Regions from separate parts of the Pantoea sp. SGAir0180 genome, predicted to be linked through region 1. Evidence: riboswitches for the same ligand, from Rfam matches in the RefSeq annotation. Region 1 holds a riboswitch; each other region holds the start of a gene.
The links. Region 1 has a riboswitch for thiamine pyrophosphate ahead of thiC (phosphomethylpyrimidine synthase ThiC). Riboswitches for the same ligand answer to the same signal wherever they lie in the genome.
Positions count from the first base shown of each region.

Region 2: linked by a shared signal. The riboswitch ahead of thiB (thiamine ABC transporter substrate binding subunit) and the one ahead of thiC (phosphomethylpyrimidine synthase ThiC) in region 1 are both predicted to bind thiamine pyrophosphate.
Region 3: linked by a shared signal. The riboswitch ahead of thiM (hydroxyethylthiazole kinase) and the one ahead of thiC (phosphomethylpyrimidine synthase ThiC) in region 1 are both predicted to bind thiamine pyrophosphate.

Region 1 covers NZ_CP028071.1:3,547,344-3,555,315, forward strand. The annotation lists gene nfi (deoxyribonuclease V) at 1-151, opposite strand, end outside; gene hemE (uroporphyrinogen decarboxylase) at 151-1,221, opposite strand; gene nudC (NAD(+) diphosphatase) at 1,262-2,032, opposite strand; gene C1N58_RS16660 (Rsd/AlgQ family anti-sigma factor) at 2,229-2,732, shown strand; TPP riboswitch at 2,866-2,965, shown strand; gene thiC (phosphomethylpyrimidine synthase ThiC) at 3,052-4,974, shown strand; gene thiE (thiamine phosphate synthase) at 4,975-5,607, shown strand; gene C1N58_RS16675 (aminotransferase-like domain-containing protein) at 5,722-7,260, opposite strand; gene C1N58_RS16680 (DUF1127 domain-containing protein) at 7,435-7,620, shown strand; gene rpoC (DNA-directed RNA polymerase subunit beta') at 7,796-7,972, opposite strand, start outside.
Region 2 covers NZ_CP028071.1:3,054,887-3,062,858, reverse strand. The annotation lists gene polB (DNA polymerase II) at 1-1,969, opposite strand, end outside; gene C1N58_RS14480 (DedA family protein) at 2,137-2,901, shown strand; gene thiQ (thiamine ABC transporter ATP-binding protein ThiQ) at 2,898-3,599, opposite strand; gene thiP (thiamine/thiamine pyrophosphate ABC transporter permease ThiP) at 3,583-5,193, opposite strand; gene thiB (thiamine ABC transporter substrate binding subunit) at 5,169-6,155, opposite strand; TPP riboswitch at 6,199-6,303, opposite strand; gene sgrR (HTH-type transcriptional regulator SgrR) at 6,339-7,972, opposite strand, start outside.
Region 3 covers NZ_CP028071.1:966,801-974,772, forward strand. The annotation lists gene metG (methionine--tRNA ligase) at 1-395, opposite strand, end outside; gene apbC (iron-sulfur cluster carrier protein ApbC) at 569-1,681, shown strand; gene C1N58_RS04630 (GNAT family N-acetyltransferase) at 1,678-2,133, opposite strand; gene ahpC (alkyl hydroperoxide reductase subunit C) at 2,469-3,032, shown strand; gene ahpF (alkyl hydroperoxide reductase subunit F) at 3,105-4,673, shown strand; gene C1N58_RS04645 (AEC family transporter) at 4,721-5,680, opposite strand; gene C1N58_RS04650 (hypothetical protein) at 5,772-5,969, opposite strand; TPP riboswitch at 6,270-6,366, shown strand; gene thiM (hydroxyethylthiazole kinase) at 6,401-7,189, shown strand; gene thiD (bifunctional hydroxymethylpyrimidine kinase/phosphomethylpyrimidine kinase) at 7,186-7,972, shown strand, end outside.

The DNA.
Region 1 (7,972 bases):
TAACCAGCGCCGCGCGCGTGACCGCACCTTCCTGTTCAAACCCGACGTCTGCGCCACCAATAAAGCGTGGCGGCAGCACATCAAAATCGTCCTGCCGCACGACGTATGCGGCACGCTGTTGTTGCTCCGCACGAAGTGCAGCAATATCCATTATGACTCCTGATGATACTGGCGGGAAAGGCGGTGCACCGCCTCAACGAAGACGCCGGCATGCTCTGGCGGTACATCCTGATGGATACCATGTCCCAGATTGAATACGTGGCCTTCACCTTTGCCGAAACCGTCCAGAATACTGGCCACTTCCTGCTCGATACGGGCCGGTGGTGCGTACAGCATGGAGGGATCCATATTGCCCTGTAGGGCAACTTTATGCCCGACACGACGGCGGGCCTCACTGATGTCGATAGTCCAGTCCAGGCCCAGTGCATCGCAGCCTGTTTCAGCCATGGCCTCAAGCCACTGACCGCCGCCTTTAGTAAACAGCGTGATCGGCACACGACGGCCTTCGTTTTCGTGCAGTACGCTGTCGACGATTTTATGCATGTAATACAGCGAGAACTCGCGATAATCGCGGCCACTCAATGCGCCGCCCCAGGTGTCAAACACCATGACTGACTGCGCCCCGGCGCGGATCTGAGCGTTGAGATAGAGAATAACGCTGTCGGCCAGCTTATCCAGCATGGCATGCAATGTGGCAGGTTCGGCGTACATCATTTTCTTAATTTTGGTGAAGGCCTTGCTACTGCCGCCTTCTACCATATAGGTTGCCAGCGTCCACGGACTGCCTGAAAAACCAATTAAGGGCACCTCACCATTAAGGTTCTTACGGATGGTCCGTACGGCATTCATCACGTAACCCAGTTCCTGTTCAGGATCGGGAACAGGCAGGCGATCGACATCGGCACGGCAGGTTACGGGGTTTGAAAAGCATGGACCTTCCCCTGTTTCGAAGTACAGCCCTAATCCCATCGCATCAGGAATGGTGAGGATATCACTGAAGAGGATGGCCGCATCGAGCTTGTAGCGACGCAATGGTTGCAGGGTGACTTCGCAGGCCAGCTCGGCATTCTTACACAGCGACATAAAGTCGCCCGCCTGGGCACGCGTGGCTTTATATTCCGGCAAATATCGTCCGGCCTGGCGCATCATCCATACGGGGGTAACATCGACAGGCTGGCGTAACAGGGCGCGCAAATAACGGTCGTTCTTCAGTTCACTCATGTCAGGACTCTCTCGGTATCAAGCGAGTAGTGTAGCACTCTCACGCCTCAGCGCGGCAGAGGGCAACGGTATCTTCAATTAATCGACGGGCAACGGTGCCAGGTGGAGGCAGTAAAGGCAGCGCATCAAAACGGAACCATCCGGCATCCAACAGCTCTTTACCGTCGTGCTGTAAGTCGCCGCCGTCATACTCCGCCATAAAGGCCATCATTAAGGACTGCGGGAAAGGCCAGGGCTGGGAAGTGACATAACGGACATTCTTCACGCGCACGTTGCTCTCTTCCATCACTTCGCGTGCAACCGCCTGTTCAATGGTCTCACCGACTTCAACGAACCCGGCCAGCACAGTGTAAATGTTATTACGATGACGCGCATGGTTGGCCAGCAGGATCTCATCTCCACGGCGGATAGCAACGATAATACAGGGCGCAATTTGTGGGTAATAACGTTCACGGCAATGGCTACACAGGCAGGCAAATTCGCGTTTACTGGCGTGCATCTCATGACCACAATAGCCGCACCAGCGATGGGATCGGTAAAACTCCGCTAACTGCACCCCGCGCCCGGCCAGCTGAAACAGGCCCGGATCTTCATTGAGTAACTGGCGCAACGACAACATATCTGACGAACGCGTTTCACAAATCAGCCAGACCTTCTCTCCCTGCCATTCGCCAATCACGCGCCCCTGGTGCCCGGTAAGGCCAAACTGCTGTGCGTTTCCGTGAGGTAAATCGCCTTGCGGTAACCAAATTTTCTGTTCACTACTGACAATCCACCATCCAGCGTCTACGCTTGAAATTTCGCATTGCATTTATTTCGTCATCCTTAGCGTCAACCCGCACGCTGAAGTCCCGATGTTAAGTGTGTAGATGAACAACTATACCCAAATAATTCTGGTTGCAAGACGACAGCACGCTTATTTATCCCGACAGGTTCGCGGAGAACAAGCGCAATTGGCGCATCGCTAATCTGAAATATGAAGGTGCATAACGCATACGGAGTTAACTATGCTTAACCAGTTAGACGTTCTGACCCAACGCGTAGGTGGCAGTAATGAACTGGTAGATTCATGGCTGGCAGCTCGCCGCCAGCTGTTGGTTTCTTATTACCATTTGGTCGGCATCAAGCCAAAAAAAGAAGCGCTGACTCGCCTGGACGAGCAGGCACTGGATAACTTTTGCCACACGCTGGTCGATTATCTTTCATCCGGTCACTTTAGCCTTTACCAGCGTTTGATTGCAGAGATGGACGGCACCAGTCCGCTGCTGGCTGCCGCGCAGATTTACCCGTCGCTGGAAGCCAATACCGAGCAGTTGATGCAGCTGTATGACGGCCACCTGCAACAGGCCATCGACGACGACAACTATGTGACGTTTCAGCACGCCTTGTCAGAAGTCGGCGAAGCTCTTGAAGCGCGTTTTACCCTTGAAGACAAGCTTATCCAAATGGCATGGGACAATCACCTGACTCCGCCCGTGGCGAACGACAGTGAAATTGCCCGCCCTGCTTAACAGTGCCGCAAATGTAAATAACTTGTGATTCATAAAAAGCCCCCTTATGCTGAGTGGGCTTTAAAACATATGTTTTATGTTAGTCAGGGTTTGACGGTTGCACGTCCTTGCGGGACCTGATTAACCGTTAAACCAAATCTTGTCGGAGTGCCCATTGGGCTGAGACCGTTAATTCGGGATCCGCGGAACCTGATCAGGTTAGAACCTGCGAAGGGAACAAGAGTAAATTTTTACGGTACGCCGCACTCAGGGTGCCCGCTGTGCCGTTACTCCTTCCGAACTCCGGACAAGCAACCTTCCCACTTACTGGAATATTGCTATGTCTACTACGAAAACGACCCGTCGCGAACAGCGTGCTCAGGCACAGGAATTCATTGATTCCCTGCAGGGTGGCAGTGCCTTTCCCAACTCAAAACGTATCTGGCTGACCGGCAGCCGTGACGACATTCGTGTCCCCATGCGCGAAATCCAGCTCAACCCTACATTGACCGGCGGCAGTAAAGATGAGCCCGTTTACCAGGAAAATGAGCCTGTGCCGGTTTATGACACCGCCGGTGCCTATGGCGATCCGGCAGCAAAAATCGACGTGCATCGCGGACTGGATAAACTGCGTGCTCGCTGGATTGAAGAGCGCGACGACAGCGAAAAACTGACGCAGATTAGCTCGGCGTATACGCAGCAGCGACTGGCTGATGACGGACTGGATCACCTGCGCTTTGAACATCTGCCAACGCCGCGCCGTGCTAAAGCCGGCCGCTGTGTAACCCAGTTGCATTACGCGCGTCGGGGAATCATCACACCAGAGATGGAGTTCATCGCCATCAGGGAGAACATGGGCCGTGAGCGCATTCGTGGTGAGGTACTGCTGCAACAGCATCCGGGCCACAGCTTTGGTGCCCATCTGCCCGAAAACATTACCCCCGAGTTTGTACGCCAGGAAGTGGCCGCTGGCCGCGCCATTATTCCGGCCAATATCAACCATCCCGAATCCGAACCGATGATCATTGGACGCAACTTTCTCGTGAAGGTGAATGCCAACATTGGTAACTCAGCGGTGACCTCGTCTATTGAAGAAGAAGTAGAAAAGCTGGTCTGGTCCACACGCTGGGGCGCGGACACGGTCATGGATCTGTCGACCGGACGCTATATTCATGAAACCCGTGAATGGATTCTGCGTAACAGTCCTGTTCCCATCGGCACTGTTCCGATTTATCAGGCACTGGAGAAGGTCAACGGTGTGGCTGAAAATCTGAACTGGGACATTTTCCGCGATACGTTACTGGAGCAGGCCGAACAGGGCGTGGATTATTTTACTATCCATGCGGGTGTGCTGCTGCGCTACGTTCCCATGACTGCAAAACGCCTGACCGGTATTGTGTCCCGTGGTGGCTCCATTATGGCGAAGTGGTGCCTGTCTCATCACAAAGAGAGCTTTCTCTATGAACACTTCCGCGACATCTGTGAAATTTGCGCAGCCTACGATATCGCTTTGTCCCTGGGCGACGGATTACGCCCCGGATCGATTCAGGACGCCAACGATGAAGCACAGTTCGCTGAGCTGCACACGCTGGGTGAACTGACAAAAATAGCCTGGGAATACGACGTACAGGTGATGATCGAAGGTCCCGGCCATATCCCGATGCAGATGATCCGTCGCAACATGACAGAGCAGCTGGAACATTGCCATGAAGCGCCGTTTTATACTCTGGGCCCACTGACGACCGACATTGCGCCGGGCTACGATCATTTTACCTCTGGCATTGGTGCCGCCATGATTGGCTGGTTTGGCTGCGCGATGTTGTGTTACGTCACGCCGAAGGAGCATCTTGGCCTGCCAAACAAAGAGGATGTGAAACAGGGGTTAATCACCTACAAGATCGCCGCGCATGCTGCCGATCTGGCCAAAGGCCATCCGGGGGCGCAGATCCGCGACAACGCCATGTCGAAAGCGCGCTTCGAATTTCGCTGGGAAGATCAGTTCAATCTGGCGCTGGATCCTCATACAGCCCGGGCCTATCACGATGAAACGTTGCCACAGGAATCGGGTAAAGTTGCCCACTTCTGTTCAATGTGCGGCCCTAAGTTTTGCTCAATGAAGATCACGCAGGAAGTGCGTGACTATGCTGCCAGACAGGAAGCGGAAGCGCAGGCTATTGAGGTTGGCATGGCGCAGATGTCTGATCATTTCCGTGAACGGGGCGGTGAACTCTACCATCCCGCCACAGCGATTAAGGAGGAGTAAATGAACGCCTTTCCCGCTACCGCGCCGCGATTAGGGCTGTATCCGGTGGTCGACAGCGTTGAATGGATCGAACGCTTACTGGATGCCGGGGTGCGCACGATTCAGCTGCGGATTAAGGATCTGCCAGATGAGATCGTTGAACCCACCATCATCCAGGCTATCGCAACAGGTCAGCGTTACCAGGCGCGCCTGTTTATTAATGACTACTGGCAGCTGGCGATTAAGCATAAGGCTTATGGCGTTCATCTGGGGCAGGAAGATCTGGCCGTGGCCAATGTGCAGCGCATTCTGGACGCAGGCTTGCGCCTGGGCATTTCCACGCACGATGATGCTGAGCTGGATCGGGCGCTGGCGCTGCGTCCTTCCTACATTGCGCTGGGACATATCTTTCCGACTCAGACGAAGGTGATGCCCTCTTCTCCGCAGGGTTTGTCTGAACTTAAACGCCATCTGAGTCGGTTGCAGGGGATCTCTACCGTGGCGATTGGCGGCATCAGCATTGATCGCGTTCCGGCGGTACTTGAAACTGGTGTCGGCAGTATCGCCGTGGTGAGCGCCATTACGCAGGCAGAGGACTGGCGGGCGGCCACCCGCGAGCTGTTACGGCTTGTTGAGCCCGAATCCGGGCATTAACCCCGCCCTGTCGCGCAGATAAACGCGCACGTTGTGCAACAGGCAGTAAAAACTGGAAAGCCGCGCACGGCAATGAACATTGCGACTGGCGCGGCTTTTTTCTGTCCTTTAAAGTCACTGGCGTCCGGCCGGGATGGCCTGACCAGGGCCAGTTCCCTCCTCTTTCTGGCCCTGCTTCTCACCACCTGAAGCGATGATATCGATAACGGCGGACAGGTCAGCCGACGACTGATGCGCACAGGCGGCCATCGCCCGCTCGACAGCCTTACCGGTCAAGGCCAGTGCCTGTTCAATCTTACCGCTTGCGGGCAAGGCGTAATTCAGGCGCAGACAGTTACGGTACTTTCCGGAGGCCGAAAAAAGCGAGCCTACGGCAATCTGGATCCCTGATTTGCGTAATTCGTGGTTGAGCTGCACCGCATCAAATGCCTCAGGTAATTCAATCCACATCAAAAAACCGCCCTGAGGCCGCGTGACGCAGATACCGCAAGGAAAGTAATGCCGTACCCAGCAGGAAAAGGTGTCGTAATTGCGCTGGTAAACCTGGCGCATCCGCCGAAGATGCGTCTGGTAATGGCCCTGCTGGATAAAGTCAGCTACGGCATGCTGAGGCTGAGTGGCGGTAGAACCTGTCACAATGTATTTCATATGCAAAACACGATCGCGGAAGCGTCCGGGCGCCACCCAGCCCACACGTAAACCCGGTGCCAGCGTTTTGGAAAACGAGCTGCACAGCAATACGCGTCCTTCTGTATCCAGAGATTTAATGGATGAAGGCCGCGGGTACTCCCAGGCCAGCTCACCATAAACATCGTCTTCAATGATCGCCGCATCAAAACGCTGTACCAGACTCAGCAGCGCGCGCTTGCGCTTTTCGGGCATGATAAAGCCAAGAGGATTGTTGCAGTTAGGGACGACGACGACCGCTTTGATCGGCCACTGATCAAAGGCCAGTTCCAGCGCTTCAAGGCTGATTCCCGTTACAGAATCGGTCGGAATCTCAATGGCCCGAATACCGAACCCACGTAATGTCTGCATGATGCCGTGAAATGACGGCGATTCGACCGCAATGATATCGCCGGGCTGGCATACTGCGCGCACGGACACTGACAGCGCTTCGTGGCAGCCTGTGGTAATCACAATATCTTCTGAGGTCAGCTGGCAGCCGCTGTCGATCATCAACCGGGCAATTTGTTCTCTCAGCCGGGCGACACCGTAAAGGTTGTCGTAATTCAGCAGCGTGCTTTCCTGCTGCTGCGCCTGACGGCTAAACGCCTTCCACAGAGGTTTCAGTGTGGACTGCGTTAAATCCGGCATACCGCTGCCCAGTTGCAGTACATCCTGTTCCCGGCGGCTGTTAAGCAGGTCAAGCACCGCGTCCCACTGGGTAATTTCCACCGGATGTTGCGCCGGACGCGTCAAGGCCGGAACGGGCGGCATCGCCTTATGCGGCGCCACAAAATACCCGGAACGCGCCTGCGGAATAATCAGCTGTTTCTGCTCCAGCAGATAATAGGCCTGCTGTACCGTGCTGATGCTGACACCATGTTCGACGCTCAAACTCCGAACGGAGGGCAGGCGTTCGCCACTTTGGTACAACCCCTGTTCAATACGTTTTTCCAGCAATGTGGCTAAATGTTGATAGCGCGTCATGATCGACCTCAGCCAGGTTGATGACCCGACAAAACAGTACAGACAGCCTGTATTTCTACCATTCAGTCCACGCTGACGGCAATCTGTATGTTAAATAATTGCTTCAGGTGCATCTGTATTGGAAATTGTATCTGCATGAAAATATTTCTCAGGTTACTTACTGAGGGCAGGATCATGGGATATGAGGAAAATCGTAGCGCTAAACCCTTTGCAGTTTCACTCAGCCTGTTTCGCTTTATCTGGCATCATTTTCGTCGCTGGCAGTGTCGGCGCGAAACCCGCATGATTTTATGCAGACTGAGCGACAGTGCGCTGAAAGATATCGGGTTAAAGAGAAGCGATATCAATAAACGCTTTTAATTACGGCTCGCCTGGAAACAGGCGTGAGTCGATTTCGTTAACAGGACGGACTTCGGAAAACACTCTTCACGACAGCACGCGTTATGAATGCCGGTGCCGCCTGTATAAGACAGCCTGATCTCGCAGGCAAAAAAAAACCCTGCCGGAGCAGGGTTTTTTATCAGGCGTTTGACGATTACTCGTCGTTGTTACCGCCAAGACCCGCGTTCAGTAACTCCGCCAGGCTTGCGGATGCTTCGTCAGCAGTCACCTGCGGTGCAGCTGGCACTTCGCCTGCCGCACGACGACGCATACGATCCTGGTGATAAGCGTAACCGGTACCGGCCGGGATCAAACGACCCACGATCACGTT
Region 2 (7,972 bases), 490 kb from region 1:
TGTAGAGTTCCTGCTGAAACTGCTGCGCCAGTGGCGTCCAGTCGGTCCGGACGGACTCCAGCCCTTTAAATACCATACGTTCACTGTCGCCTTCACGAATTAATCCCGCGTAGCGTTTCTTACTGCCCTGTTCGGCACCGCGAATGGTTGGCATCAGGAAACGGCAAAAGTGATTTTCATATTCCAGTTCGAGTGCGCTTGTCAGGCCATATTGCTGCTGGAGATGTTCACGCCACCAGTCATTGACCTTCGCGGCCAGTGCGCGGCCTGTTGCTTCCGCCTCGGCTTCATCCCGGGCGGACTTCAGCCAGACAAAGGTAGAATCCGTATCGCCATAGATCACATCATAGCCTTCGGCTTCAATGAGTTCGCGGGTTTGCTGCATGATGGCATGACCGCGCAGCGTAATCGACGAGGCCAGGCGAGGATCAAAAAAGCGGCAGGCACTGGTGCCCAGCACGCCATAAAACGCATTCATAATGATTTTCAGGGCCTGCGACAGGGGCTTATTGCCCTGTTTTTTCGCGGTTTCGCGTCCCTGCCAAATCTGTTCCACAATCGCGGGCAGGCAATGCGTTTCGCGTGAGAAGCGCGCCTCACGAAAGCCGGGCACCGAATCCGCATCCGTTGGGTGCGCCAGCCCTTCGATGAGGCCGACGGGATCGATCAGAAAGGTGCGGATAATCGAGGGATAAAGACTTTTGTAATCCAGCACCAATACGGAATCATACAGGCCTGGCCGGGAATCCATCACATAGCCGCCGGGGCTGGCTTCCGGCGCAACATCGCCGAGATTGGGGGCGACAAAACCGACCCGATGCATGCGGGGAATATACAGATGGCTGAAGGCCGCCACAGAGCCGCCGTGGCGATCGACCGCCAGCCCGTTAACAGCGGCGCGCTCCAGCAAAAACGGCATGATTTCGGTTTTATGGAAGATGCGTGTGACCAGCTCGCAGTCCTTCAGGTTATAGCGTGCCAGCGCCGGTTTATCGTTGGCAAAACGCCAGTTGATCTCTTCCATGCGCTGCCACGGGTTATCGATAGCTTTGCCTTCGCCGAGCAGTTGTTGTGAAACCGACTCCAGACTAAAAGAGGGGAAATCCCAGAAGGCGGATTTCAGCGCATCAATACCGTCAATGATCAGCCGACCTGGCGCCTGGGCAAAAAACACGCCGGGTTTAAAACCGTGCTCACGCCATTCCAGTACAGCCTGCTGGCGGCCCAGGCGTAACGGAATGCCATAGCGGTCGGCATGTTTCTGCAGAACGCGCAGGTCAAACTGCACCACGTTCCAGCCGATCACCACATCGGGGTCGTGGTCGGCAAACCAGCGATTGAGCGCCTCCAGCAGTTGAGGGCGGGTTTCCAGGTAAATGAGTTCGAAATCCAGTGCGCTGGCATCGCCGTTAGGCGGTCCCAGCATGTAAACCTGACGCTGGCCGCAGCCTTCAAGGCCAATGCAGTAAAGCTCACCATGCTGGGTGGTTTCGATATCCAGTGAGACCCATTTCAGCGGTGGGCGGTAGTCAGGATGCGGTTTGAGCCGGGCGTTAACCAGCGCATCGCCCTGCGCGTCACCATCGAACCACACGGGCGCGGTGATAAACCGTTCCATCAGATAGCGTTCAGGTGGACGAATATCGGATTCGTAAAGGGGAATGCCGTTTTCGCGCAGTTTCTTTTCAATCCACTGAAGCTGGCGATGCTGGCGGCAGTAAAGGCCAAATACCGGCCGGCGGCGAAAATCGGTTAACTGGAGAGGCTGCATGCGCACCTGGCGCTCGTCCTGTAGCAGCGTTTCGACCTGCGCCTGGTACTCGCAGGGAATAAACGTCACCGATTCCTGCACGGGCAGCACGACGCGCTGAGCACCGTCATCGGTGGCCAGCCAGAGCGTAATTTCGGTGCCTTGCGGCGTATCGCGCCAGTGACGGCTCAGCAGAAACCCTGCGCGGGGCTTATTCACGTATTCTCCAGGCTGATAGCGAATCGGGCATGCGGTTAAAAAGTATAACATGGATATTTATACAGTGTCTCCCGGTGCGTTTTGTCAATATTGGCCTACAATTCTTGCCTTGACGCTGTGATGTCTGCTCTGGACAATCCAGCCTTCTGCTTTTTCTGAGGATTGATATGGAAGCCTGGGTTCAACACCTGATTACACAGTCGCTGGAGTGGGCGCTGTTTGCCGTGGCGCTGGTGACGTTTCTGGAGTCACTGGCGTTTGTGGGGCTGCTGCTCCCCGGCACCGTGATGATGGCGAGCCTTGGCGCGCTGGTGGGCAGTGGGCAGATCGGTTTGTATCCCGCCTGGGCCGCTGGCTTCGTCGGTTGTCTGCTTGGCGACTGGGTTTCTTACGGGATTGGCTGGAAATTTCAGGGGCCGCTTCATCGCTGGAAATACCTGCAAAAATACAAAGGGCTGCTGGATAAAACCGAACATGCGCTGTATCAGCACAGCATGTTTACCATTCTGGTCGGCCGTTTTGTGGGACCCACTCGCCCGCTGATCCCGCTGGCGGCAGGTATGCTGGAATTGCCGGTACGCAAGTTTCTGCCCCCCAATCTGATCGGCTGTATTTTATGGCCCCCGCTTTATCTGTTGCCGGGGATTCTGGCAGGCGTGGCGATTGATGTCCCGAAAGAAGCCCAGGGCGGTCACTTTATCTGGCTGCTGGTTGCCGTTGCCCTTGTGGTGTGGCTGGGATGCTGGCTGTGCTGGCGCTGGTGGCGCGGTGAAAAGACCCGCGACTGGGCCACCGCGTATTTGCCGCCTGAACGACTGCGCTGGCTTGCGCCACTGGGCCTGGTCGTGGCCGTTGCGGCCTTCGTCGGTATTCAGTTTCACCCGATGATGCCAGTTTTCCGCCACCTGCTGTGGCAGGTCTTTATCGGTTAACGACGTGGGATGCCGAGTACATCGGCTTCCCGCACGTCCCCTGACAGCAGCCGGTCTGTTGCGCCATCCCAGTAAACCCGTCCATCTACCACCACCACGCTGCGTGGCGCAATCTGCTGCGCATCTTCAAGACTGTGCGACACCATAAGTAATGTGATTTCACGGGCTTCGCAGACGGTACGCACCAGGTTGAGCATCTCGCCACGCAGTGCCGGATCAAGCGCCGAGAAAGGTTCATCCAGCAGTAATACCGGCCGCTCGCGCAGCAGGCAGCGTGCCAGCGCTACGCGCTGACGTTGTCCACCTGAGAGCTGGCCTGGCAGGCGCGACAGCATCTCACTGAGCCCGACCTGCTGTGCAATGGTGGCTACCTGCTGACGCTGGTCCGCAGTCAGCCTGAGCCCGGGATGTAAGCCCAGCCCCAGATTCTGTTCCACGCTGAGATGCGGAAACAGGTTGTTTTCCTGAAACAGCATCGATACCGGGCGCTGAGCGGGCACGCTGTGGGTATGATCGACGCCATCCATTATCAGACTGCCCTGGCTGACGGGCAGAAAGCCGGCAATCAGATTTAACAACGTACTCTTACCCGCGCCGCTTGGACCAAGAATCGCCAGCCGTTCGCCGCGCCCGGCGTGAAGGGAAAAACGCATCGGCAAATGCTGATACAGGTAAGTCAGATTATTCAGTGTCAGCATGGCGACCCGGTAATTTTTCCATCAGAGTAAACAGAGACAGGCAGAGCACCAGCAACAGTAATGCGGTAACGGCTCCGTCGGCCCCACGATAGGCACCAATCTGCTGATAGAGGTAGAACGGCAGCGTACGGAAATCGGCGTTACCGAACAGCGCCACGACGCCAAAGTCTCCAATTGACAGTACGCAGGCAAACGCCAGCGCCTGTGCCAGTGGCCGCTTCAGTGCACGGAGTTCTATCAGCGTCAGGCGGTTCCATCCGCTGATCCCTAATGCGCCGCACAGGTGGTTGTAGCGTTCTGCGATATCCCGCATCGGGTTTTCCAGCACTTTCAGGGCATAGGGAATGGCGATCAGTGCATTGGCGAACATCACTACGCCATCCGCCGCATCGGGCAGCCCTGTAGTGGCATTCAGCAGCAGGAAAAAGCCGGTTGCCAGCACGATACCCGGCATGGCCAGAATCAGCATGCCGCTGGTGTCCATAAATTGTGCGGCAAGTTTACGCTGGCGCAGGCGCAGTTCGCGGCTGCTCCAGAGCAGCATGGTCGTCAGTAACACGCACAGCACGCCAGCGCCTAGGGCGATGCGCAGTGAGGTGAATGTTGCCTGCCACAACGCCGGTTGTTGCAAGGCGCCGCGCAGTCCGCCGTCCAGGCCATTAATAATCACTGCGATCAGGGGCGGTAGCAGTAACAGCAAGGCTAAACCGATGAGAGCAATGTCACTGATGCGCGCCAGCACGGAATCCTGCGGATCGCGCCAGCCCTGGCGCTGCGTGTTGCCAGCGGGAATGGCGTGACTGAAGCGCTGACTGAGAAGCACCAATACCAGGCAGCAGCAAAGCTGAATCAACGCCAGGAGTGCGGCGCGTCCCGGATCGTAGTCGTAACTTAAAGCCTGAAAAATGGCCAGTTCGATAGTGGTGGCCCGCGGCCCGCCACCCAGTGAAAGAACCGTGGCAAAACTGGCGAAGCAGAGCATGAAAATCAACGCACCGGTAGGCAGTAACTGGCGACGTAGCCACGGCCATTCAAGGAGCCGAAAGTGATGCCAGCCACGGATATTCAGCTGTGCAGCAAGCTGACGCTGTTCGGCCGGAATGCTTTCCAGCGCCTGCAGCATCAGGCGCGTGGCCAGCGGCAGGTTGAAAAAAACATGGGCCAGTAAAATGCCCTGAAGCCCGTAAGGCGAGAAGTGATAGTCCACGCCAAACCAGGCGCAAAGCCGGGCCAGCCAGCCCACCCGACCATAGACAGTGAGCAGACCAAATACCGCGACCAGCACCGGCAAGACCAGCGTCATGGCGCACAGGCGTAATAATCCCTGACGGCCAGGAAAACGGCGTCGATAGAGAGCCCGGGACAGCGGAATGGCCGGCAGCAAAGAGAGCAGGGCGGAGAGCAGCGCCTGCGTAAATGAAAAGCCAATCACATGATGCAGATAGGTATCCTGCAGAACCGCACGCCAGTCGGTCGCCGGGGCCGCCATCCACAGTGCAGCAAAAGCTGACAACGCCACGCTGCAAAGCAGCAACGTGGCGAGTGAACCCGGAATCAGCCAGAAGGGGATCAGCGACTCACGGCGCGTTGCCATTGGCTGACCCATTGTGAACGGTGGCTGGCGACGGCTTCAGGCGAAAACTGTAATGCCGTCTTCGGCACGCTGAGTGAAGCAAAGCCTGCAGGCAGGTCGGTTTTGATCACCGGGTACATCCAGTTGCCGGTTGGAATCGTATTCTGGAAAGCGGGCGTGACCATGAACTGCATAAACTGCTCTGCCAGTTTTGGTTGTTTGCTGTTAGCCAGGCGGGCTGCCACTTCCACCTGCAGATAGTTGCCTTCGGCAAACGGTGCCGCGGCATAGTTATCTTTCTTCTCTTCAATAATGTGATAAGCCGGCGACGTGGTATAGCTCAACACCAGATCGCTCTCGCCTTTCAGAAACAGACCGTAGGCTTCACTCCACCCTTTGGTCACCGTGACGGTTTTCTTTGCCAGCTTTTGCCAGGCTTCAGGCGCCTTGTCTCCGTAGACTTTTTGCATCCACAGCAGCAGGCCAAGGCCCGGCGTGCTGGTGCGGGGATCTTCATAAATCACGCGCCATTTTTCGGGGCTTTCGACCAGTTCTTTGAGGCTCTTTGGTGGGTTTTTCAGCGTGTTTTTGTTATAGACGAACGCGAAGTAGCCGTAATCGAAGGGCACAAAGGTGGTGTCCTTCCAGCCGCCGGGAACCTGCAATTTACCGGTATCAACGTCGCTTTTGGCAAACAGCCCGGTTTGTTGCGCGGCCTGCAGGAGGTTGTTATCCAGCCCTAAGACCACATCGGCCTTGCTGTTCTTGCCTTCCAGACGGACGCGATTCAGCAGCGAAACCCCGTCTTCCAGGGCCACATATTTCAGTTCGCAACCGCACTGGGCTTCAAAGGCTTTTTTAACGGCCGGACCCGGTCCCCAGTCAGCGGAAAACGAATCATAGGTGTAAACCGTCAGGACAGGTTTGGCCGCGAAGACCGGGGCAGAGAGTAACAGCAGCACGGGCAGGACGTTTTTTAACACTTTGCGCTCCTATAGCGGCAGGGTTGAGTCGCAAAGGATCTGAGCAAAGTTGCCTCTCAAATCCCTACGTCGGCATTAACCGATTCAGGTTCGACGGGTATATCTCAGCGCTCTGGCATGATGGAAAGAGGCACCCCGTTGAGAACGTCACATTCTAGTCATTTAATGCCCGCCGGGAAAGGATCACAGCGTGGGCGGTGCAAACCAGGCGGATTTAAAGTCAAACCACCCCAGCGTATTCATCCGTACTCCGCGCATACTGCGCTGGCCTTCCAGCAGCAGCCAGTGATGAAACAACGGATGAAGCCAGTTGCTTTCAACCAGCTGTTTCGCCCATTCAGCAAGGGGGAGCGTTTTCTCACGCCAGCGCGCAGCATCCTGCTGCCAGTTCACCGGCAGGCAGTGCTGCAACAACGGGACTTCGTATAACAGCGCAAACAGAGAATAGTCCAGGGGCAGGGTAAAGTTGACGCTGCCGAGCCAGATATCGCTTTCACCTGTGCCCTGATGCCAGGATTCATAACTGACCTCACGCACGTCCAGCGTCACGTCGTGTTGCGCCAGTAGTGGACGCAAGGCATCGGTGATACTGACGTGCTCAATGTGCTGGTTATAAACGGTCAGCGTCAGGTGTGTCAGGCCTGCGGGTTTTTCTACCGGTGTCAAATCACGCCGGTGGTGCCAGCGGGGCAGCAGGCCGTAAGCAGGAAACCAGTAACGCTGGTAGCCCAGATCCGCATTGTTCAGTAAGGCGATGGGGTTAAGCAGGAAGCTAAGCCAGCGTCGAATGCCCGGTTCGCCTGCCTTCGCGGAGCGCTGGTCAAACAGTAAAAAGTAGCAGCCCTCTTCAAGCCGACTCTCTTCCTGTTTCTCATCGGCCTGTTCGCCCTGCAGGCGAACACCGGCATAAACCACTTCGTCACTGATCTCGGGCAGCACCCATACCGACACGTCATCGATCAAGGCGCGATAGCCAAAGTAGTCGTCGAAGGCTTCGATCTTCAGCTGACTTTGCTGATTGCGGATGACCCGATAGGGCCCTGTCCCTATGGGCTGACGGGCAAAATCGCGCATATCGGGCCACTCGCGCGGCAGAATCATGGCGCTGACGCTGCCCAACAGCCAGGGTAGCCAGCTGTCGGGCTGATCTAAATAGATATCCAGCGTCCAGGGGGCAGGGGAGTCAAGTCGCTGAAGATGGCAAAACAGCGGATGCTGGCGCAGGCGCTCAAGGCTGGCAATCACATCGTCCATGTCGAGTTCCCGGCCATGATGGAAACGGATAGCCGGACGTAAATAAAAGCGCCAGTGTCGATCCGAATGTTGCTGCCAGTGATGAGCGATATCGGCTTCGATTTCCCCTTTTTCCTCATTTATGCGTGTCAGACCGCTAAAAATCTGACGAGCGATATGGGTTTCTGACCGACGCAGGGGCGATCCAGGCAGCAGATTGAGCAGAGGGCGATAGTAGAGGACGCGCAGAATATGTTTTCCCTGCCGGAAACTGCGGCCCAGATGCGCGCTGATCATCTGTCTGACCTGATCTTTATCGCCGACAAGCTGCACCAGTTGATCAATACGATCCTGTTCCAGCAGGTCTTCAGCGCGCTGCTGCTGCAAGGTTAGTCCGGTGTAGCAGAAGGTGAGCACGGATCGCTTGCCCCGTCCGGCCTCCGCCTGCCAGGTGAGCCAGCCGGCTTCCTGCATCCTGTTAAGCAGGTTCCGCATATGGCGACGTGAACAGTGCAGGGCGTCGGCCAGCTCACCCAGGGTGGTTTCCTGCGATTGCCCCTGACAGCTCTGCCACAGACGAATGA
Region 3 (7,972 bases), 1.8 Mb from region 1:
TCCGGATCGTACAGCTGAGAAATCGTGCGGTTCTTAATGAAACCGTTCTCTTTCAGGCGACCATAGATGAGCCCGGCCAGCTCACGGTTCTCGTCGCCATGCGTTGAGTGATAGTTATCATAGCTGATGTTAAAACCGGCAAAATCTGTTTCGTGCTCGTGTTTCATTTCAGCAATCATCTGTTCCGGCGCAATGCCCAACTGCTGAGCCTTCAGCATGATCGGCGTGCCGTGGGCGTCATCGGCGCAGATGAAGTAAACCTGATTGCCACGCATTCGCTGATAACGCACCCAAATGTCCGCCTGGATATGCTCGAGCATGTGGCCGAGATGAATTGAGCCGTTAGCGTAAGGCAGGGCGCAGGTTACCAGAATTTTTTTTGCGACTTGAGTCATAGTTTGCGTAGCTTTCAGTTAAGTAAAAAAACGGGCTTAGATGGTAACCGATGGGCACAGCCGCGTAAACATAAGGGATTTCCCGCCGCGCGGCCCGTGAAACGATCGGCATCTGATAGTATTGTTACTACATCGTTGAAAAACAGCATAAGCACAGCAGAAAAGGAGTGGGGATGACAGCGCAATCCCGGGAACCACATACACCAGAAGCCTTACGCGCCGTTGTGGCCGGCGTTCTGAACAGCTTTGAGCATCCGACGCTGCAACGTAACCTTATTACCCTGAAGGCGCTGCATCATGTGGCGCTGCTGGATGGGACGTTGCATATTGAACTGCGGATGCCTTTTGCCTGGCACAGCGCGTTTGAGACCTTAAAAGCAGACACCAGCGCTGAGCTACTGCGTCTGAGCGGCGCGCAGGCCATCGACTGGCGGTTAAGTCACGAGATTGCTACGTTGAAACGCGTGAAAAATCACCCTGGTGTTAACGGCGTGAAGAACATTATCGCGGTCAGCTCCGGTAAAGGCGGCGTGGGCAAATCGAGTACCGCAGTTAATATGGCGCTGGCGTTGCTGGCTGAAGGCGCACGTGTGGGCATTCTGGATGCCGATATTTATGGCCCGTCCGTGCCTAACATGCTGGGCTGTGAAAAAGAGCGCCCGACCTCGCCTGACGGCACCCATATGGCGCCGATCATGTCCCATGGTCTGGCAACCAATTCCATCGGCTATCTGGTGACCGACGATAACGCGATGGTGTGGCGCGGCCCTATGGCCAGCAAAGCGCTGATGCAGTTACTTACCGAAACCCAGTGGCCCGACCTGGATTATCTGGTGCTGGATATGCCGCCAGGAACCGGAGATATCCAGTTAACGCTGGCGCAGAGTGTGCCCGTCACCGGTGCGCTGGTGGTCACTACGCCACAGGACATCGCGCTCATCGATGCACGCAAAGGCATGGTCATGTTCGAAAAGGTTAACGTCCCGGTGCTGGGCGTGGTGGAGAACATGAGTATCCACGTCTGCAGCCAGTGCGGTCACCATGAGCCTATTTTTGGTACCGGCGGAGCGCAACGGCTGGTGGACGACTATGGCACGCGGCTGCTGGCACAGCTTCCCCTGCATATTCATTTGCGTGAAGATCTGGATGATGGCGAGCCAACGGTGATTCGTCGGCCGGACAGTGAATTTGCGATGCTGTACCGTCAGCTCGCCGGACGTGTGGCCGCCCAGCTTTACTGGCAGGGCGAGGTGATTCCCGGCGATATCGCCTTCCGCGCGCTTTAACCCTTCTGCGCGTCGCTCTCATAGTGCGACGCCTGGGGATAATGCATTAACAGATAGCCGCCTTGCTCGCTTTCACCCTGGGAAATCACTTTCCAGCCATGTTGCAGGTAAAACGTCTGGGCGGCCTTGTTCATTTGCAGACACTTCAGCGCGCCGGTTGATGTAAAGCGTGACTGGACGGCCTCAAGCAGTGCACTGCCCACGCCGCGCCCCTGATAATCAGGATCCACATACAGGCTGTGTAAGAAATTATCGTTTTCCATCAGACCCGCGAATCCTGCCCGATGCCCGTCCAGCTCAGCCACTAAAACGGTTTCGCCGAGTATCACCTGATCGAAGTCTTCCAGCTGCCAGTCATCGTTGGCGATCCAGTCCCAGTTATGCCGACGGGCCGCCAGAAACAACGTCCGCAGGAAAGGACGGTCGGCCTCTGCAAATAATCGAATATGCACATCAAGCTCCGTTAAACATCTTTTAACAACCCTGGCAGGGATTCTCAAAAAAGTAAAAGCAGAACAAATGTCATCACTTTCCTTGTACACTGCCCGACGGTGCCTTATGGGAAAACAGCAAACGGCCTTCAGTTAACGCACAGGGGTTATTGCCTGGAAGCACGCAATATATCTTTTTGCGGGTAAATGAAGGTAAGAAAAGCGGTTTTTTCCCTTAACGATCAACGCGATCGGCGTTTGATAGCTTTCGTTTATTTTATTGATAACGAGGGCTTATTAGATGTTGGCCCGGAAAATTTGTAAGCTGCATCACATATTTTAAAGGAGGCCATCACATGTCCATTATCAACACCAAAATTAAGCCGTTCAAAAACAGTGCATTTAAAGACGGCCAGTTTATCGAAGTAACCGAGAAAGACGTTGAAGGTAAATGGAGTGTTTTCTTCTTTTATCCGGCTGACTTCACCTTTGTTTGCCCAACCGAACTGGGCGACGTCGCGGATCACTATGAAGAGTTCCAGAAACTGGGCGTGGACATCTACTCAGTGTCTACTGATACCCACTTTACCCACAAAGCCTGGCACGGATCTTCTGACACCATCGCAAAAATCAAATATGCGATGATCGGTGACCCAACTGGCGCGCTGACCCGCAACTTCGACATCATGCGCGAAGATGAAGGTCTGGCTGACCGTGGTACATTCATCGTTGATCCACAGGGTGTTATCCAGGCTGTAGAAATCACTGCTGAAGGTATTGGCCGTGATGCGTCTGACCTGCTGCGCAAAGTGAAAGCGGCGCAGTACGTGGCTTCTCACCCTGGTGAAGTGTGCCCGGCCAAATGGAAAGAAGGTGATGCGACTCTGGCGCCTTCGCTGGACCTGGTTGGCAAAATCTAATTTCCGCATCGCAACGTCGATCATTTTCTCATCGGGTGCTTCGGCACCCGATTTTTTGACCAGGAACTCACTATGCTTGATACCAATTTAAAAACGCAGCTCAAAGCTTATCTTGAGAAACTCACCAAGCCTGTGGAGTTGATTGCAACGCTGGATGATGGCGCAAAATCAACCGAGATTCGCAATCTGTTGGTCGATATCGCGAGCCTGTCTGACAAGGTCAGCTTTCGTGAAGAGAACGATCGTCAGGTGCGTAAACCCTCATTTTTAATCACTAACCCTGGTGCGGATCACGGCCCACGTTTTGCGGGTTCGCCGCTGGGTCATGAATTTACCTCACTGGTGCTGGCGCTGTTACAGACCGGTGGGCACCCGTCCAAAGAAGCACAAAATCTGCTTGATCAGATTGCGGCGCTGGATGGGGATTTCCATTTCGAAACCTATTATTCGCTGTCCTGCCACAACTGTCCGGATGTGGTACAGGCTCTGAACCTGATGGCGGTCCTGAACCCGCGCATCAGCCACACCGCGATTGACGGTGGCCTGTTCCAGAACGAAATTCAGGAACGGAATGTCATGGGCGTGCCGGCGGTTTTCCTGAACGGCAAAGAGTTTGGTCAGGGCCGCATGAGCCTGGCGGAGATCGTCAGTAAAGTCGACACCAATGCTGACAAGCGCGCAGCAGAAGCGCTGAATAAACGCGAAGCCTATGATGTGCTGATTATTGGCAGCGGTCCCGCTGGCGCAGCGGCCGCCATCTATTCTGCCCGTAAAGGCATCCGCACCGCCCTGATGGGTGAGCGTTTCGGCGGACAGGTACTGGATACCGTTGATATCGAAAACTACATTTCCGTGCAGAAAACGGAAGGGGCCAAACTGGCTGGCGCATTGCGTGCCCACGTTGACGATTACAGTGTTGATGTGATTGACAGTCAGAGCGCGATTAAACTGATTCCGTCTGCGGCGAAAGGCGGCCTGCACGCCATTGAAACGGCGTCAGGTGCCGTACTGAAATCCCGTAGCATCATCCTGGCGACCGGCGCGCGCTGGCGCAACATGGGCGTACCGGGGGAAGAGCAGTACCGTACTAAAGGTGTGACCTATTGCCCGCACTGTGACGGTCCGCTGTTCAAAGGTAAACGCACTGCCGTCATCGGTGGCGGTAACTCCGGCGTGGAAGCGGCTATCGATCTGGCTGGTATTGTTGAACACGTCACATTGCTGGAATTCGCCAGCGAAATGCGTGCAGACAAAGTGCTGCAGGACAAACTGCGCAGCCTGAAAAACGTGGATGTGATCCTGAATGCACAAACCACCGAAGTGAAAGGCGACGGCAGCAAAGTTACCGGCCTGCAATATCTGGATCGCACCAACCAGACAACCCATGAACTGGCGCTGTCAGGCATTTTTGTTCAGATTGGCCTGCTCCCTAACACCACCTGGCTGGAAGGGGCGGTTGAGCGCAACAAGATGGGTGAAATCATCATCGATGCAAAATGCGAAACCAGCCTGAAAGGCGTTTTCGCAGCAGGCGACTGCACCACGGTGCCTTACAAGCAAATCATCATTGCCAGCGGTGAAGGGGCAAAAGCCTCGCTGAGCGCTTTTGATTACCTGATTCGCACCCAACCTGCACACTAAGTTTTTCGGTGCAAAAGCCAGCCCTGTAACCTGTGTTACAGGGCTTTTTAATATCCGGCCAGCGTCATTAACATCATCCACAGCGGCGTGGTTATCGCGGCAAAAAGGGTGGAAAGCAGCATACTGGCGGCCGTGGGGCCGGTAATCACGTTAAATTTCTGCGACATCAGGTAGACATTCACACCGACCGCCATCGACCCCAGCAGCACTACCACTTTACTTTCCAGCGCAGGCAGACCCGTCAGCCAGGCGATCGCCCAGACACACAGCGGCTGCAGAATCAGTTTCAACGCACAAATCGTGTAACTCTCTTTCAAGCCTTCCCGCACCCGATAGTGCGCCAGGCTCATGCCGAGAGTGACCAACGATAAGGGTGCGGCGATGGACGCCAGCATGCGCAGCGGTTCAGCGGCGATGGCGGGAAGCGGCCGCTGCAACAGGCTCCAGGCGGTGCCTGATAAGATGCCAATAATTAACGGATTCCTGAGCACGCTAATCAAGGTGCGCTTAAAGCCCTGAAGGGAAAAACTGCCCTGTTTCGACCATTCCACCGAGACGGTGAGTAATGTCCAGAGGATCAGACTGTTAAACACCAGCACCAGCGCAACCGATGGCAAGGCACCGGGGCCCAGCAGGACGGTAGCGACCGGAATACCCAGCATAACGTTATTTGAAAAGACCCCGCCCAGGGCAAAGACCGAACCGGCCACGCCATCCAGATGAAACAGACGCGAGGCAAGGATTCGGCCCACGATAAACACCAGCAGACAACTGCCAAAGAATGCCAGAAGCAGGCGCACATCGACTGCGGGACTGTTGTAAAAGTCACTCATGATGCGAAACAGCATGCAGGGCAGGGCAACGTTAAAGACAAACCGGTTCATGCCTTCGCTGATGCTCAGCGGCCATTTGCCCCATTTCGTCAGGCAATAACCCAGGAAAATAAGAATAAACAGCGGGGCTGACAGGTAAATCTGGTGTCCTAATGTATCCAGCAGGAAGGGCATAAGCGTAAGCAGTCCAGTGACTCAGTAAGGGCAAGACTACCAAATTGCGTCGGCCGCGTAACCTGGCAAAACGTGTACCCGACCCGCGAATTTACCCTAGCCAGCGGCGCGCCTGGTCATCACTGATATCGCGATAATACACCCGATGGATAACCGCATCGCAACGCTGACAACGGGCAGAAAGATAAGTGGAATAATAGTGTCGGCCAGAAGGAGAAAGGGCACCCTGACGGGTAATGGTGATGTCAGTCCATCGGTGACGATGAGGGATAAGCGCTAAAAATCGCATCATGCTTCCTGTCAAGTATGAAGTGTTCTGGTAATTTTTAACTACGTGATATGAAGATTTATTGTTGCGATGTTGTAGGCAGGTGTTTGTTATTGCTGGGCATTCTGATAATGGTGAAGGATATAATTTACTCGCGTAAATACCTTTACTGCTCTGACGTGCAAATTTTAAGCCCGCAGCATTAAGCCTTTTTTCGTGCGGTGGGGAGTTGATCGGGATCATGTAAAAGTCTCGCCCGCCAGGTTGAAAAAAGAATAAGCACCTTGCTTAAATTTAGGGGCTTACTTATTCTTCTTTGCGTAACACGACTCGGGGTGCCCTTCTTTGTGAAGGCTGAGAAAAACCCGTATTACCTGATCTGGATAATGCCAGCGTAGGGAAGTCTGATGCCTGACCGCATTCGCCTTCTTGTCCGCCGGTTGGGAGTTCTGATGACACATCAACCGCACCATCTTTCTGATGCGCAATGCGCGCCCCTCCTGCAACAGTTTCGCCGTCAGTCACCGCTCGTGCACTGCATGACCAATGATGTGGTGCAAATGCTCACGGCTAATGTCCTGCTTGCTCTGAACGCGTCACCTGCCATGGTCATCGATCGCGAGGAAGCGCCGCAGTTCAGCGGTATCGCGGATGCACTGTTAATCAATGTCGGCACATTAACGCACGAACGCCAGCTGGCCATGGCCGCGGCAATCGAGGCGGCTAATCTGGCAGGCACGCCCTGGACGCTGGACCCGGTAGCGGTGGGCGCACTGACGTTGCGTACCCGGTTTTGCCAGCAGGTGCTGATGCAGTCGCCTGCCGTGATTCGCGGCAATGCTTCCGAGATTCTGGCGCTGGCCCAGCAGGCTGACGGCGGACGTGGCGTGGACAGTCTGCACGCCGCCGAAAGCGCCCTGCTGGCCGCCCAACAACTGGCGCGGGAGTATCAGACCTGTGTGGTGGTCACTGGCGAGGTGGATTATGCCACCGACGGGATGCGTACCCTGTCGATCGTCGGCGGATCGCCCTTAATGACGCGGGTGGTCGGTACCGGCTGTGCACTGTCTGCGGTCGTCGCCGCCTTTGCCAGCCTGCCGGGTGACAGACTGGTGAATATCGCCAGCGCCTGTCGGGTGATGGCACTGGCCGGAGAGAAAGCCGCACAGGCATCAACCGGGCCGGGCAGCTTTGCACCGGCGTTTCTGGACGCGCTCTGGACACTGGAGGCCGCCTTGTGAAACGCATCAATGCTTTAACGATTGCCGGTACCGATCCCAGCGGCGGTGCCGGGATTCAGGCCGACCTGAAAACCTTCTCCGCACTGGGCGCTTACGGCACCAGCGTGATTACGGCCCTGGTGGCGCAAAATACCTGTGGCGTACAGTCGGTGTACCGTATTGATCCTGATTTTGTCAGCGCACAGCTGGATTCCGTTCTTGATGACGTGCGCATCGACAGTGCAAAAATTGGCATGCTGTCCGACGCGGCGATCGTGGAGCGGGTGGCGGTTGGCTTGCAGCGCCGGGCAATCCCGTTTGTGGTGCTGGACACGGTGATGGTGGCCAAGAGCGGCGATGCCTTACTGAGTCCTGATGCCATTGCCTGTGTCCGCGAGCGCCTGTTGCCACAGGTGTCACTGATCACACCTAATCTGCCCGAAGCCGCCGCGCTGCTCGAATGCCGTATGGCCAGCAATGAGAACGAGATGCTGACGCAGGGCGATGCCCTTCTGGCGCTGGGTTGTCAGGCCGTGCTGATGAAGGGCGGACATCTGGATCATGGCGAAAGTCCTGACTGGCTGATCACGCCAGCGGGGCGGCAACGGTTCAGCACGCCTCGGGTGAAGACGCGCCATACGCACGGTACCGGTTGTACGCTGTCTGCTGCGCTGGCGGCCCTGCGCCCACGGCACAGTGACTGGGCGGAGACGGTTAATGAAGCCAAAACCTGGCTACAACAGGCCCTGCTGACAGCCGATTCGCTGGAGGTGGGCCACGGGACTGGACCTGTGCATCATTTTC